One region of the Streptomyces sp. MST-110588 genome, then DNA from elsewhere that is predicted to be linked to it. Evidence: riboswitches for the same ligand, from Rfam matches in the RefSeq annotation. Region 1 holds a riboswitch; the other holds the start of a gene.

Evidence for each region. A riboswitch is a leader RNA that binds a small molecule or an ion and turns the genes downstream of it on or off. The one in region 1 is predicted to bind S-adenosylmethionine.
Region 2: linked by a shared signal. The riboswitch ahead of KGS77_RS27355 (aminotransferase class V-fold PLP-dependent enzyme) and the one ahead of thrC (threonine synthase) in region 1 are both predicted to bind S-adenosylmethionine.

The regions. Positions count from the first base shown of each region.
Region 1 covers NZ_CP074380.1:3,183,198-3,190,091, reverse strand. The annotation lists gene otsB (trehalose-phosphatase) at 1-809, shown strand, start outside; gene KGS77_RS13825 (trehalose-6-phosphate synthase) at 933-2,414, opposite strand; gene KGS77_RS13820 (glucosyl-3-phosphoglycerate synthase) at 2,648-3,601, opposite strand; SAM riboswitch class I at 3,758-3,912, shown strand; gene thrC (threonine synthase) at 3,930-5,273, shown strand; gene KGS77_RS13810 (MoaD/ThiS family protein) at 5,482-5,760, shown strand; gene KGS77_RS13805 (cold-shock protein) at 6,223-6,426, shown strand; gene groL (chaperonin GroEL) at 6,795-6,894, shown strand, end outside.
Region 2 covers NZ_CP074380.1:6,222,418-6,229,311, reverse strand. The annotation lists gene KGS77_RS27355 (aminotransferase class V-fold PLP-dependent enzyme) at 1-1,201, opposite strand, end outside; SAM riboswitch class IV at 1,382-1,498, opposite strand; gene trpD (anthranilate phosphoribosyltransferase) at 1,593-2,657, opposite strand; gene KGS77_RS27345 (ubiquinol-cytochrome c reductase cytochrome b subunit) at 2,795-4,432, opposite strand; gene KGS77_RS27340 (Rieske (2Fe-2S) protein) at 4,429-5,493, opposite strand; gene KGS77_RS27335 (c-type cytochrome) at 5,490-6,299, opposite strand; gene KGS77_RS27330 (heme-copper oxidase subunit III) at 6,379-6,894, opposite strand, start outside.

The DNA.
Region 1 (6,894 bases):
TCGCCGAGGTGCTGGACCGACCCGGGCGCGCGGTGATCGCCCTCGACTTCGACGGCACGCTCGCCGGCATCGTGCCCGACCCCGAGAAGGCCCGCGCCCACCCCGGCGCCGTGCCCGCCCTCGCCCGGCTCGCGCCCCTGCTGCGCTCGGTGGCGGTGATCACCGGCCGTCCGGCCGGGGTCGCCGTGCGCCTCGGCGGCTTCGCGGGCGTGGCCGGCCTGGAACACCTCGTCGTCCTCGGTCATTACGGGGCCGAGCGCTGGGACGCCGTCAGCGGCACCGTACAGGCGCCGGCGCCGCACCCCGGCGTCGCCGCCATACAGGCCGAACTGCCCGGCGTCCTGGACCGGTCGGGCGCCTGGCACGGCGTATGGGTCGAGGACAAGGGCCGCGCCATCGCCGTCCACACCCGCCGGGCCGAGGACCCGCAGGCCGCCTTCGAGGTGCTGCGGGCGCCGCTGTACGAGCTCGCCGAGCGGCACGGCCTGATCGTCGAGCCCGGCCGGCTGGTGCTGGAGCTGCGCCCGCCGGGCATGGACAAGGGGGTCGCGCTGGCCGAGTACGTACGCGAGGTGGGCGCGACCTCGGTCCTGTACGCCGGCGACGACCTAGGTGACCTGGCGGCCTTCGCCGCCGTGGAGAAGCTGCGGTCGGACGGCCTGGCCGGGGTGCTGGTGTGCAGCGGGAGCGCGGAGGTCACCGAACTGGCCGACCGGGCCGACCTGGTGGTCGACGGGCCGCCGGGCGTCATCGCCCTGCTGACCGCCCTCTCGGACCGGCTGGGCGCACCCCGGGCCGCAGACAACTGATCGGCGGGCGGCGGCGCCGCGACGGCCGGTGGCGGTGCCGTGTCGGCCGTCGCCGGTGCCGCGACGGCCGTCGGCAGTGCTGCTGCGGCCGGCAGTGGTGCCGCGACGGTTGCCGGGCGCCGCTCAGCTCCCCGTCAGGGCGTGCAACTGGTCCAGGAACCACTGGGCGGGCGGCAGTACGGTGGCTGCCGCCGCCAGCCTCTTGGTGCGTTCGGCCCGCTCGCCGTCCTCCATGCTCAGTGCCTCGTGGAGCGCGCGGGCGGTGCCGTTGACGTCGTACGGGTTGACCGTGATCGCGTCCTCGCGCAGCTCCTCGTACGCGCCGGCCTCGCGGGAGAGGACCAGCGCGCAGCCCCTCTCCGACACCACCGGTACCTCCTTGGCCACCAGGTTCATGCCGTCCCGGACCGGGTTGACCAGCGCCACGTCCGCGAGCCGGTAGGCGGCCAGCGAGCGCGCGAAGTCGTCCTTCACGTGGAGTACGACGGGCTGCCAGTCGGGTGTGCCGTACTCGGAGTTGATGGCGTCGGCCAGTTGTCCCACCCGCGCCGTGTAGTCGCGGTAGACGGACAGGTCCTGCCGTGAGGGGTAGGCGAAGGCGACATGCACCACCCGGCCGTGCCACTGGGGGTGCCCGGCCAGCAGACGGCGGTAGGCCAGCAGGCCGCGCACGATGTTCTTGGACAGTTCCGTACGGTCCACCCGCACGATCGTCCTGCGGCCCGGCCCGATCTGCTCGCGCAGCGCCGCCAGCCGCTCGTCGACGTCCGGCCGGTGGGCGCGCTCCCGCAGGAACTCCGCGTCCGCGCCGAGGCCGTGCACCCCCAGCCGGGTCGTGCGCCCCTCGTACGTGACGCTCAGCTCCCCGGCTCCGTCCCCGTTCCCGTCTCCGCCCTCGCGCGTGACCTCCGCGCCCAGCACCGTACGGCAGCAGTCCGCGAACGCCTCGGCCCACCGCCGCGTCAGGAAACCGGCCCGGTCGCCGCCCAGCACCCCGAGCAGCACCTGCGCCGCCACATCGTCCGGCAGCATCCGGAAGGTGTCCACGGGCGCCCACGGCGTATGCGAGAAATGGGAGATCCGCAGGTCGGGGCGGCGTTCGCGGAGCATGCCCGGGACCAGGGTCAGGTGGTAGTCCTGTACGAGGACGGCCGCGCCGGGTGCCGCCTCCTGCGCCAGCGCGTCGGCGAAGGCCGCGTTGTACGCCTCGTAGGACGCCCACTGGGCGCGGAAGCCGTCGTCGAAGACCGGCTCCAAGGGCGTCTGGTACAGCAGGTGATGGACGAACCACAGGACGGAGTTGGCGATGCCGTTGTAGGCGTCGCCGAAGACGTCCGCGGGTATGTCCAGCATCCGGACCTGCTGGCCGCCGGTGTCCTCGGTGTCCAGCCGGCCGCCCGCCCGCCGCGCGGCCTCGCGGTCGCCGTCACCGAGCGCGGCGCAGACCCATACCGCGCCCGCGTCCGGCCCGATGGCGGACAGCCCGGAGACCAGTCCGCCGCCGCCGCGTCTGGCGGTCAGCGCCCCTTTCTCGTCCAGGGCATACGAAACGGGGCCGCGGTTGGACGCGACGAGGACCTGGGCACCAGCACGCTCGGAGACCATGCCGCGAGACTAACCCGCGACAGATCCGCTCAAACGTGCGGAAGCAAAGCCGGGACGGGGAGGTGAGGGCGCGCGGGGGCGTACCCCCGGCGCCCGGCGCACATCCCGTACTCCTCCGCACGCGCCACGCCCGTTTCCCGGGCGTCACGCTCATCCATCGGGCGCCACCCCTGGCCACCGTGCACCATGCGCGCCCACCGGGCGCCATCCCGCGCCCGCCGTGCCCCGCCGGGTCAGGCCGCCCGGCGCTCCGCGTACTCCGGGATCTCGATCATCGGCGGCCGTTCCTCGGTGTCCACGTCGACGGTACGGGGTATGAACCCGCTCTCGCCCCGGTCGAACTGGGTGAGCCGGGGGCGCACCAAATGGCCGCGGGTCAGCCGCAGTTGCGCCGTACGGTAGATCGCCGCCGCCATCCGGCCCAGCGCCTGGCCGTCCTGGTGGCGGTGCTTGCGCACGCCCACGTCCACCTGGGCCAGTGCGTCCAGCCCGGCCGTGTGCAGGGCGTCGACGAGCAGCCCCAGCTCCACCCCGTACCCGACGGGGAAGGGCAGTTGCTCCAGCAGCGAGCGGCGCACCGCGTACTCCCCGCCCAACGGCTGGACGAACCCCGCCAGTTGCGGCCAGTGCAGATTGAGCAGCGGGCGGGCCACCAGCTCCGTGACCCGGCCGCCCTGGCCCGCCGCCCCGGCCAGCGGCCGGTCGTACATCGCCTTGACGAACTGGACGCCGGGGTCGGTGAGCAGCGGCCCGACGATGCCCGACACGAATGTGGCCGAGAAGTCGCGCAGGTCGGCGTCGATGAAGCAGACGATGTCGCCCCGGGTGGCCAGCAGCGAGCGCCACAGCACCTCGCCCTTGCCGGGCAGGGCCGGCAGCCGCGGCAGCACGTCGTCGCGGTGCACCACGCGGGCCCCGGCCCCGGCCGCGACGTGCGCCGTACGGTCGGTGGAGCCCGAGTCCAGCACGACCAGCTCGTCCACGAGCGGGGCCGCCGGCGTCATCAGCTCGCGGCGGATCGTGGCGACGATCTCACCGACCGTCTCCTCCTCGTTCAGCGCGGGCAGCACCACGCTCACCGTCCCGCCGCTCACCATCGCGCTCTTCGCGGCCAGAAGCTGGTCGAGCGGGCGGTCGGCGGCGGACCAGGAGCGGCTGCTGAGCCAGCGCTCCACCTCTTCCAGCACTGCGGACTCCTCGGTGTGTTCCTCTGTGATCCATCTCGCGGTGCGGACGACCGTCTCGGCCGTCCGCCCCTTCGGTTACAGTCTTGAACAACGCGCATGGCCGCCGCATGTCGGGGTCGCCGCGCGACAAACGCCTGGGTCCGCCCAGCGCCATACCGCTCATCCAGAGGGGCAGAGGGACACGGCCCGTTGAAGCCCCGGCAACCCTCCAGCCGGTCTCCGTCGCCGCCAGTGCGCGGCCCGCGAGGCTCCCGGCTAGGGAAGGTGCCAAATCCGTCTCGTGGCGAGATGCGCCGCGAGGAAGATGAGGAGAAAGGGCCTCGCCTCCATGGCTGTGCAGTCTGTTGAAAGCACCACCGACTCCGCCGTCCCCGCCGGATCCACTGTCTCCCCCGGCTCCGCCGGATCCACCGACTCCGCCGTCTCCCTGGGCCCCGCCGTCGCGCTGACCTGCCGCGAGTGCGGGGAGCGCGTCGGGCTCGGGCCGGTCTTCGCCTGCGCGGTCTGCTTCGGGCCGCTGGAGGTGGCGTACGAGCTGCCGGCCGGCGACCCGGAGGGCCTCAGGAAGCGCATCGAGGCCGGGCCGCACAACATCTGGCGGTACGCGCCGCTGCTGCCCGTGCCGGCCGACGTGGCGGACCACCCCAACCTGAACCCGGGCCTGACCAAGCTGGTCAAGGCCGACAACCTGGCCCGCGAGCTGGGCGTCACCGGCGGCCTGTACGTCAAGGACGACTCCGGCAATCCCACGCACTCCTTCAAGGACCGGGTGGTGGCCATCGCCGTCGAGGCCGCCCGCGCCTTCGGCTACACCACCCTGTCCTGCTCCTCCACGGGCAACCTGGCGGGCGCGGTCGGCGCCGCCGCGGCCCGGGCCGGCTTCCGCTCGTGTGTCTTCATCCCGCACGACCTGGAGGCCGGCAAGGTCGTGATGGCCGCGGTCTACGGCGGCGAGCTGGTCGGCATCGAGGGCACGTACGACGACGTGAACCGCTTCTGCTCGGAGCTGATCGGCGACCCGCTGGGCGAGGGCTGGGGCTTCGTCAACGTCAACCTGCGCCCGTACTACGGGGAGGGTTCCAAGACCCTGGCGTACGAGATCTGCGAGCAGCTCGGCTGGCGGCTGCCGGACCAGATCGTGATCCCGATCGCCTCCGGCTCCCAGCTCACGAAGATCGACAAGGGGCTGAAGGAGCTGATCGCGCTGGGGCTGGTCGAGGACCGGCCGTACAAGATCTTCGGCGCGCAGGCCGCGGGCTGCTCGCCGGTCTCCGCGGCCTTCAAGGCGGGCCACGACGTCGTACGGCCGCAGAAGCCGGACACCATCGCCAAGTCGCTGGCCATCGGCAACCCGGCGGACGGCCCGTACGTGCTGGACATCGCCCGGCGCACCGGCGGCGCGGTCGAGGACGTGAACGACACGCAGATCGTGGACGCGATCAAGCTGCTGGCCCGTACGGAGGGGATCTTCGCGGAGACCGCGGGCGGGGTGACGGTGGGCGTGACGAAGAAGCTCATCGAGGACGGCGTGCTGGACCCCACGCTGACCACCGTGGTCCTCAACACCGGCGACGGCCTGAAGACCCTGGACGCGGTGGCGCCGACCACCGGGCCCACCGCCACGATCCGGCCGAGCCTGGAGGCGTTCCGCGCCGCGGGCCTGGCCGGCTGAGCCGGCGTACGAGACCGACCGCGAGCACTGCGATCACCGCGTCTGCCGCGATCGCCGCGTCTGCCGCGACCACCGCGACTACGCGGCGTCGAAGCCGCCGCCCGAACTTGTACCTGAACCCGTACGGGAACCCAGACGTGAACCCCTGCGTGAACCCGTACGTCCCCGAGCTTTTCCCAAGCCGCTGGAAGCTGGAAGGCAGGACCCCATGAGCGTCAACGTTCGCATCCCCACCATCCTCCGTACGTACACCGGCGGCCGGGCCGAGGTGAGTGCCGAGGGCGCCACCCTCTCCGAGGTGATCGCCGACCTGGAGAAGAACCACGAGGGCATCGCGGCCCGCGTCCTGGACGACACCGGCAAGCTGCGCCGCTTCGTCAACGTCTATGTCAACGACGACGACGTGCGGTTCGAGCAGGGCCTCCAGACGCCGACGCCGGAGGGGGCGGGCGTCTCGATCATCCCGGCGGTGGCCGGCGGCTGCTGAGCCCGCCCCGTACGCCGTCCAGGGACCGTCCGTTCCCCGGACCGCCCGTCCCCGGAACTGCCCCGTCCGCCGAGAAGCGGATGGGGCAGTTCCGTGTTGTTAAAGGCGATACAGTTGGGGCGCTCCCTGACCGCAAGCGTGTGGAACACGTATGAGAACGCGACGAGTTGTGCCCGAAGTGTGCATATGAATTGTCGCGTTGGTGAGCTATGCCCGGCCCGACTTGCCGTGGAATATCCCTAGTTCGGGCGACATAAGCGATTGTTCGACAGCGGAATTCTCGTCCGATTGACCTGTTGCTCTGGGCAGTGGTGCAGATACATTCAGCGGCGGTCGACGCGTTCCGGCGCACACCCCAGGGCCTTCCCATGTCGCCTGGCATAGGGGACCGCCGGGGGTGAGGTCTGACCCGGGTCCGCGGAGTGCGGTCCTGTGCAAGGGCCAGTAATAGGGGAGTTAGGCATGGCTCAGGGCACCGTCAAGTGGTTCAACGCGGAGAAGGGGTACGGCTTCATCGCGGTCGACGGTGGTGCGGATGTATTCGTCCACTACAGCGCGATTCAGATGGACGGCTACCGCACCCTTGAAGAGGGTCAGCGGGTGGAGTTCGAGATCTCGCAGGGCCAGAAGGGGCCGCAGGCGGACATGGTCAAGCTCGCCGTCTGATCTCGGCGCATCGGCCACCGGCACACTCACGCCGAAGGGCCCGTACCCATGGGGTACGGGCCCTTCGTGCGTGCGCGCCCCGATGAGCCCCGGGAGCCGGTCCGCTTCCGTACGCACTTCTGGCCGGACCGTCGCCCCGTGGAGTGTGAAGCCGCTTGCACTCAAGGGGGCCGAGTGCTAATCATTGGCGTTAGCACTCTCCGACTGAGAGTGCTGATGAGGACCGGGTCGGTGAGGTCCGCAGGCCGGTGGAGCAAGGAACCACCGGCAGGCAGACCGTCCGTCGCGGGCGCCAGCACGGTCCGGAGTATCCACCCTCCCCCAGACGCAGTCCGGGGGGACCCCCAGTCCTGGGAGGACCACTTCACATGGCCAAGATCATCGCGTTCGACGAGGAGGCACGGCGCGGTCTCGAGCGCGGGATGAACCAGCTCGCCGACGCCGTCAAGGTCACTCTCGGCCCCAAGG
Region 2 (6,894 bases), 3.0 Mb from region 1:
GCGCACCGCACTGCGCCGGCTCCCCGGGCGCGCCCCCCAGCAGGATCCGTACGAGCGGATGCGCGCAGAACAGCCCGTCGCGCACCCCGATCCCGTACTCCGCCGAGAGCGCCGCCGCCAGGTGCCCGCTGTGCCAGCCCTCCACGACGAAGGACAGGACACCCACCCGCGGGGCGTCGTCCCCGAACAGCGACAGCACCCGCACGCCGGGCACCCGCGCCAGCCCCTGCCGCACCCGCTCCACCAGCCGCTGCTCGCGGGCGAGGAGGCCCTCGAAGCCCGCTTCGGTCAGCGTCCGGCAGGCGGCGGCGACGGCGTGGACGCCGATGACGTTCGGTGAGCCGGCCTCGTGCCGGGCGGCGGTGGTGTGCCACCGGACATCCACGCCGCCGTCCGGGCGCCGGGTGACCGTACGGCTGGCGCCGCCGCCCGCGAGGTACGGTTCGGCCTCCTGGAGCCAGTCCGCGCGGCCGGCCAGCACGCCCGCGCCGAACGGGGCGTACAGCTTGTGCCCGGAGAAGGCCACCCAGTCCACGTCCAGCGCGGCGATGTCCAGGGGGTGGTGCGGCGCCAGTTGGGCCGCGTCCAGCACGATCCGCGCGCCGTGCGCGTGCGCCGCCGCTGCCAGCTCCTGTACGGGCCACAGCTCACCGGTCACGTTCGAGGCGCCCGTCACACACACCAGAGCGGTGCCGTACGGATCGCGCGCCGCCAGCGCCTTCTCCAGCGTCTCCACCGCCTCCCGCGGGCTGCGCGGCGCGTCCAGGCAGTCCACCCGGACGTCCGCGCGCCGCCCCCAGGGCAGCAGCGCGGCGTGGTGCTCGGTCTCGAAGACGAAGACCCGGGCGTCCCGGGGCAGGGCGGTGGCCAGCAGGTTCAGCGAGTCGGTCGTCGAACGGGTGAAGATCACCTGATCGTCGGGGCGGCAGCCGAGGAACCGGGCGACCTCCGCGCGGCTGTTCTCGAACAGGTCGGTGGAGAGCTGCGAGAGGTACCCGGCCCCGCGGTGCACACTGCCGTAGTACGGGGCGTACGCGGCCACCTCGTCCCAGACCCGCTGGAGCGCCGGGGCACTGGCGGCGACGTCCAGCGCCGCGTACTCCACCTCGCCGCCGGTGACCAGCGGGACCAGGACGTCCCGCCCGAGCACGGGCAGCGGAGCGCGGACGTCGGCGTCGGTGGCGGCAGCGGAAACAGGCATGGCGAACTCCCGTGAAGGCAGGGCTGCTTCGCCGCTGGGCAGGCACGCGGAAGCGGGGTGGGCCGGCAGCGGCGAAAAGAGAAAAAGGGGATAAGGAGAAACGGGAAACGGGGCCGGAGGCCCTAGCGCATTCGCTGCATCACAGGAGGACTCCCTCAAGGACCAGGATCCCTGGCGAGGGATCCGCGCTTGCCGCAGACCTCGCTGCCTGCGACCTGGTCATCACCCGGGGCACCCCGCCACGGACGGAGGGTTGCCGGACAGCGGGCCGGGGCCTGTTCGCTGTCACTCGTGACCTGTTCAGCATCATGCCACACGATCAAGAAGGCGCAAGGCCCGTCCGCATCCCGGACGGGCCCCGGCCCCGCTCGCCCCACGGGCGGCGGCACACTCACGCGTTGCTGGCGGCCACCCAGCGCTCCAGTGCCCGCCGGGCCGCTCCCGAGTCGATCGATTCCGCCGCCCTGGCCATGCCCGCCGCGAGCTGCCCGGTCAGCGGCCCGTCCGCCGGTTCGAGCGCGACCAGCGCCGCCGCCGAGTTCAGCAGCACCGCGTCCCGTACGGGCCCCCGCTCGCCCGCCAGCAGCCGCCGCGCCACGTCCGCGTTGTACGAGGCGTCCGCGCCGCGCAGCGCCTCCACCGGCACCAGGTCGATCCCCACGTCCCGCGGGTCGAAGGACTCCTCCCGTACGGCGCCGTCGCGCACCACCCACACCTTGGAGGTCGCCGTCGTCGTCAGCTCGTCCAGCCCGTCGTCCCCCCGGAAGACCAGTGCGCTGGAGCCGCGCTCGGCGAGCACCCCGGCCAGGATGGGCGCCATCCGGGCGTCGGCGACCCCGGTCGCCTGGGCCGTCACCTTGGCCGGATTGGTCAGCGGACCCAGGACGTTGAAGGTCGTCCTGATCCCCAGCTCCCGCCGGGCGGCGGCCACGTGCCGCAGCGCGGGGTGGAACTTGACGGCGAAGCAGAAGGTGATGCCGGCCTCGGCGGCGACCTGGACCACCCGCCGGGGCGTCAGGTCCAGATTGACGCCCAGCTTTTCCAGTACGTCGGAGGCGCCGCTGGCCGAGGAGGCCGCGCGGTTGCCGTGCTTGACGACCTTCGCCCCGGTCCCCGCCACCACGATCGAGGACATGGTGGAGATGTTGACGGTCTTGGCGCCGTCCCCGCCGGTCCCCACGATGTCCACGCTCGGACCGGGCACCTCGATCAGGTTCGCGTGCCCGTACATGGCCCGTACGAGCCCGGAGATCTCCGCCACCGTCTCGCCCTTGGCCCGCAGCGCCACCGCGAACCCGGCGATCTGCGCGTCACTGGCCTCGCCGCGCATGATGCGGTCCATGGCCCACGCGGTGTCGTCGGCGGCCAGGTCCCGCCCCTCCAGCAGGGTGTTGAGCACGTCCGGCCAGGTGCGGACCGCCACGCTGCCGCCGCCTGCCGGGGTCACGACGTTCATGGTCCACGCTCCTGGGGTCGTCTCCTGCGTGCGGCAACCCTATCCGGCCCCGCGCACGCCGAAGGGCCCCGTCCGGGGTTCGGACGGGGCCCTCAGGGTGGCGTACTTACTGCTGCGCCCCGTAGGGCGCGGGGAGATCAGTGGTGGCCGTGGCCGCTGGTGATCTCCTTGTACTCCTCGACGGTCGGCTTCGGGATGACGTTGTCCTCGCCGTAGTAACCCTTCGAGAGCTTGGCCCGCAGCTTCTGCGTGCGCTTGATCTTGCGCTCCACGCCGTTCTCGTCGACCTCGGGGCCGAGGTCCAGCGGCTTGGGCTGCTCGTGCTGGGTGAGCGTGTGGAGCTGCTCCTGCCGCAGCGGCTCGTGCACCTCGATGAACTCACCGTGCGGCAGACGCTTGATGATGCCGGTCTCCCGGCCGTGCAGCACCTTGTCGCGGTCGCGCCGCTGCAGACCCAGGCAGATCCGCTTGGTCACGATGAAGGCGATCACCGGGCCCACGAAGAACCCGATCCGCACGAACCAGGTGATCGCGTTGATCGACATGTGGAAGTGGGTGGCCCACAGGTCGTTTCCACCACCGATGAGCATGATGAAGTACGCGGTCAGCCAGGCCACACCGAAGCCCGTACGGGTCGGCACGTTGCGCGGGCGGTCCAGGATGTGGTGCTCGCGCTTGTCACCGGTGACCCAGGACTCCACGAAGGGGTAGACCGCGATCGCGACCAGCACCAGCGGGAAGATCAGGATCGGGATCAGCACACCGAAGTTGATGGTGTGGCCCCAGAAGTTCCACTCCCAGCCGGGCATGACACGGATCAGACCCTCGGCGAAGCCCATGTACCAGTCGGGCTGGGCGCCGGTGGAGACCTGGTCGGGCCGGTAGGGACCGATGGCCCACACCGGGTTGATGCTGGCGACCGCAGCGAGCACCGAGATGACGCCGAAGACCAGGAAGAAGAAGCCACCGGCCTTGGCCATGTAGACCGGCAGCAGCGGCATGCCGACCACGTTGTTGTTGGTCTTGCCGGCACCCGGGAACTGCGTGTGCTTGTGGTAGAAGACCAGGATCAGGTGCGCCACCAGCAGGCCCAGCATGATGCCGGGCAGCAGCAGCACGTGGATGGTGAAGAACCTGGGGATGATGTCGTGCCCCGGGAACTCCCCGCCGAAGATGAACATCTGCAGGTACGAGCCGACCAGCGGCATCGCCAGGATGACACCTTCGATGAACCGGACACCGGTGCCCGAGAGCAGGTCGTCCGGCAGCGAGTAACCGGTGAAGCCGGTGAACATGCCGAGCACCAGCAGCAGGAAGCCGAAGAGCCAGTTGACCTCACGCGGCTTGCGGAAGGCGCCGGTGAAGAACACCCGCATCATGTGGATCATCATCGCCGCGAGGAAGACCACGGCCGCCCAGTGGTGGATCTGCCGGATGAGCAGACCGCCGCGGACGTCGAAGCTGATGTCCAGCGTCGACTCGAACGCCTGGGTCATCCTGATCCCGTGCATGGGCACGTACGAGCCGTGGTAGGTCACCTCGGCCATGCTCGGGTGGAAGAACAGCGTCAGGTAGACACCGGTCAGGATGATGATGATGAACGTGTAGAGGCAGACCTCACCCAGCATGAAGGACCAGTGGTCCGGGAAGATCTTGCGCATGTTGGCCTTGGCGAGGCTGTAGATGCCCAGCCGGCCGTCCGCCCAGTCGGCGATCCGCTCACCCCGCGGCGCCTGGCCGCGGCGCGTGGTGGTCGCACTCGTTTCGTTACTCATCCGCGCTCCCAGAAGCTCGGGCCGACGGGCTCCGCGAAGTCGCTTACGGCCTCAAGGAAGCCGTCCTTCACCGTGATGTGGAGCTGGGGCAGGGCGTGACCGGCCGGGCCGAAGATCACGCGACCGCCGTCAGCGAGGTCGAAGGTCGACTGGTGGCACGGGCACAGCACGTGGTGCGTCTGCTGCTCGTACAGGCTGATCGGGCAGCCGACGTGGGTGCAGATCTTGGAGAAGGCCACGATGCCTTCGTGCGACCAGTCCAGTTCCTGCTTGTCCTTGATGTTCTCCGGCTGGAGCCGGACGAGCATCAGGGCATCCTTGGCGATCTTCGAGTGGAACTCGTGATCGTCCTCCTCCAGGCCCTCGGGCTTGGCGAAGGTCAGCGAGCCGACCGCGATGTCCTCGGGACGCAGCGGGAGGTTGGTGGACTGGTTGACCAGCCGGACGCCCTTCTTCCAGCTCGTGGTGCGCAGCTTCTTCTCCGGCAGCGGACCCAGGTCGCGCAGCAGCACCACACCGGAGAGCGGCACCAGGGCCAGCGCGCCGAACATGGTGTTGCGGATCAGCTTGCGCCGGCCGATCGCGGACTCCTTCGCGCCCTGCGCGAAGTCCTCCATGACCTTGGCCTTGACCTCGGGGCTCGCCTCGATCGGGTGACGCTCGTCGGCGACCTCCTCGTCCGACATCAGCGTACGGGCCCAGTGGACCGCGCCGGCGCCGATGCAGAAGAGCGCCACACCGAGCGTCAGGCCGAGCGAGAAGTTCAGCGCGCTGACGTGACCGAACGGCCAGATGTAGACGATCTTGTCGATCGGGAAGATCACGTACGAGGCGATGAAGCCGATCGTCGCGAGCATCGACAGGGTGAACAGGAAGGCGACCACACGCTCGGAACGCTTGGCGGCCCGCTCGTCGTTGTCCTGCGCACGGTGCTCGTGGGGCGGCAGCCCCGGGTCGGCGAACGGGTTGTCCGCGGTGTCCACCGCGGAGCCGTGTGCCGCGTCCCGCTCACTGGGGAGGTTGTGTTCTGCCACGTCGTTGTGTGGTCCAGTCTGACTCATGACTTCTTGGCCTTCGTAGTCCGGGCTGCGACCCAGATGGCGACCGCGATCAGCGCGCCCATGCCGGCGATCCAGCCGAAGAGACCCTCGCTGACCGGTCCGAGACCACCGAGCTCCATACCACCGGGGCTGGGGGTGTCCTCACCGTTGACCGCGCCGAGGTAGGCGACGATGTCCTTCTTGTTCTGCGCCGACAGGGTGCCGTCGCCGAAGGAAGGCATGTTCTGCGGGCCGGTTTCCATGGCCTCGTAGATGTGCTTGGGCTTGACGTCCTCAAGCGTCGGTGCGAACTTGCCGTTGGTCAGGGCGCCGCCCTTACCGGTGAAGTTGTGGCACTGCGCGCAGTTGGTACGGAACAGCTCGCCGCCCTTGCCGATGTCGGCGTTCTCGGGGCTGTACTGCGACGCGGCGGGCACACTCGGACCGGCGCCCAGCGACGCCACGTACGCCGCGAGCTGGTTGATCTGGTCCTGGCTGTAGATGTTCTTCTTCCGCGGCACCTGGGCACCGGGCTGCTGCGCCGGCATCCGGCCGGTGCCGACCTGGAAGTCGACCGCGGCTGCGCCCACGCCGACCAGGGGCGGGCCGTCAGTGGTGCCCTGACCGCCCTGACCATGGCAGCTTGCGCAGCCCACGGCGAAGAGCTTCTTGCCCTCCTTGATGGCAAGGGACTGGGCGGTGTCGTCGGCCTGAGCCTTGTCCGCGGGCGCGAACGCCGCGTACAGCCCCCCAGTGACCGCCAGCGCGAAGAGTAGGACGACGAGCGCCGCCAGCGGATGGCGCCGTCGTGCGGAGAGCTTTTTCACGGATTACCCCGGTGTCAGGATCTTCTGCGTCGATGCTTTGGCTATGTCTGTCTGATGTGCGGTTCCGGTACGGGACCGGTTACCGGATCAGGTAGATCGTGGCGAAGAGGCCGATCCAGACGACATCGACGAAGTGCCAGTAGTAGGACACGACGATGGCCGCGGTGGCCTGTTCGTGGGTGAACCTCTTGGCCGCGTACGTCCTGCCCAGGACCAGCAGGAAGGCGATCAGGCCGCCTGTCACGTGCAGTCCGTGGAACCCGGTGGTCAGGTAGAACACCGAGCCGTAGGGACCGGACGAGAGCGAGAGGCCCTCTTCCTTGACCAGATCGGTGTACTCGAAGACCTGTCCGCCGATGAAGATCGCACCCATGATGAAGGTGATCACGAACCAGGTCCGCAGCTTCTTGACGTCGCCACGCTCGGCGGCGAAGACACCGAGCTGACAGGTCAGGGAGCTGAGCACCAGGATCGTGGTGTTCGTCGCGGAGAACGGAAGATTCAGCGCATCGGCGGATTCCTTCCAATACTCGGCCCCGGTCACCGATCGGAGGGTGAAGTACATCGCGAAGAGGGCCGCGAAGAACATCAGCTC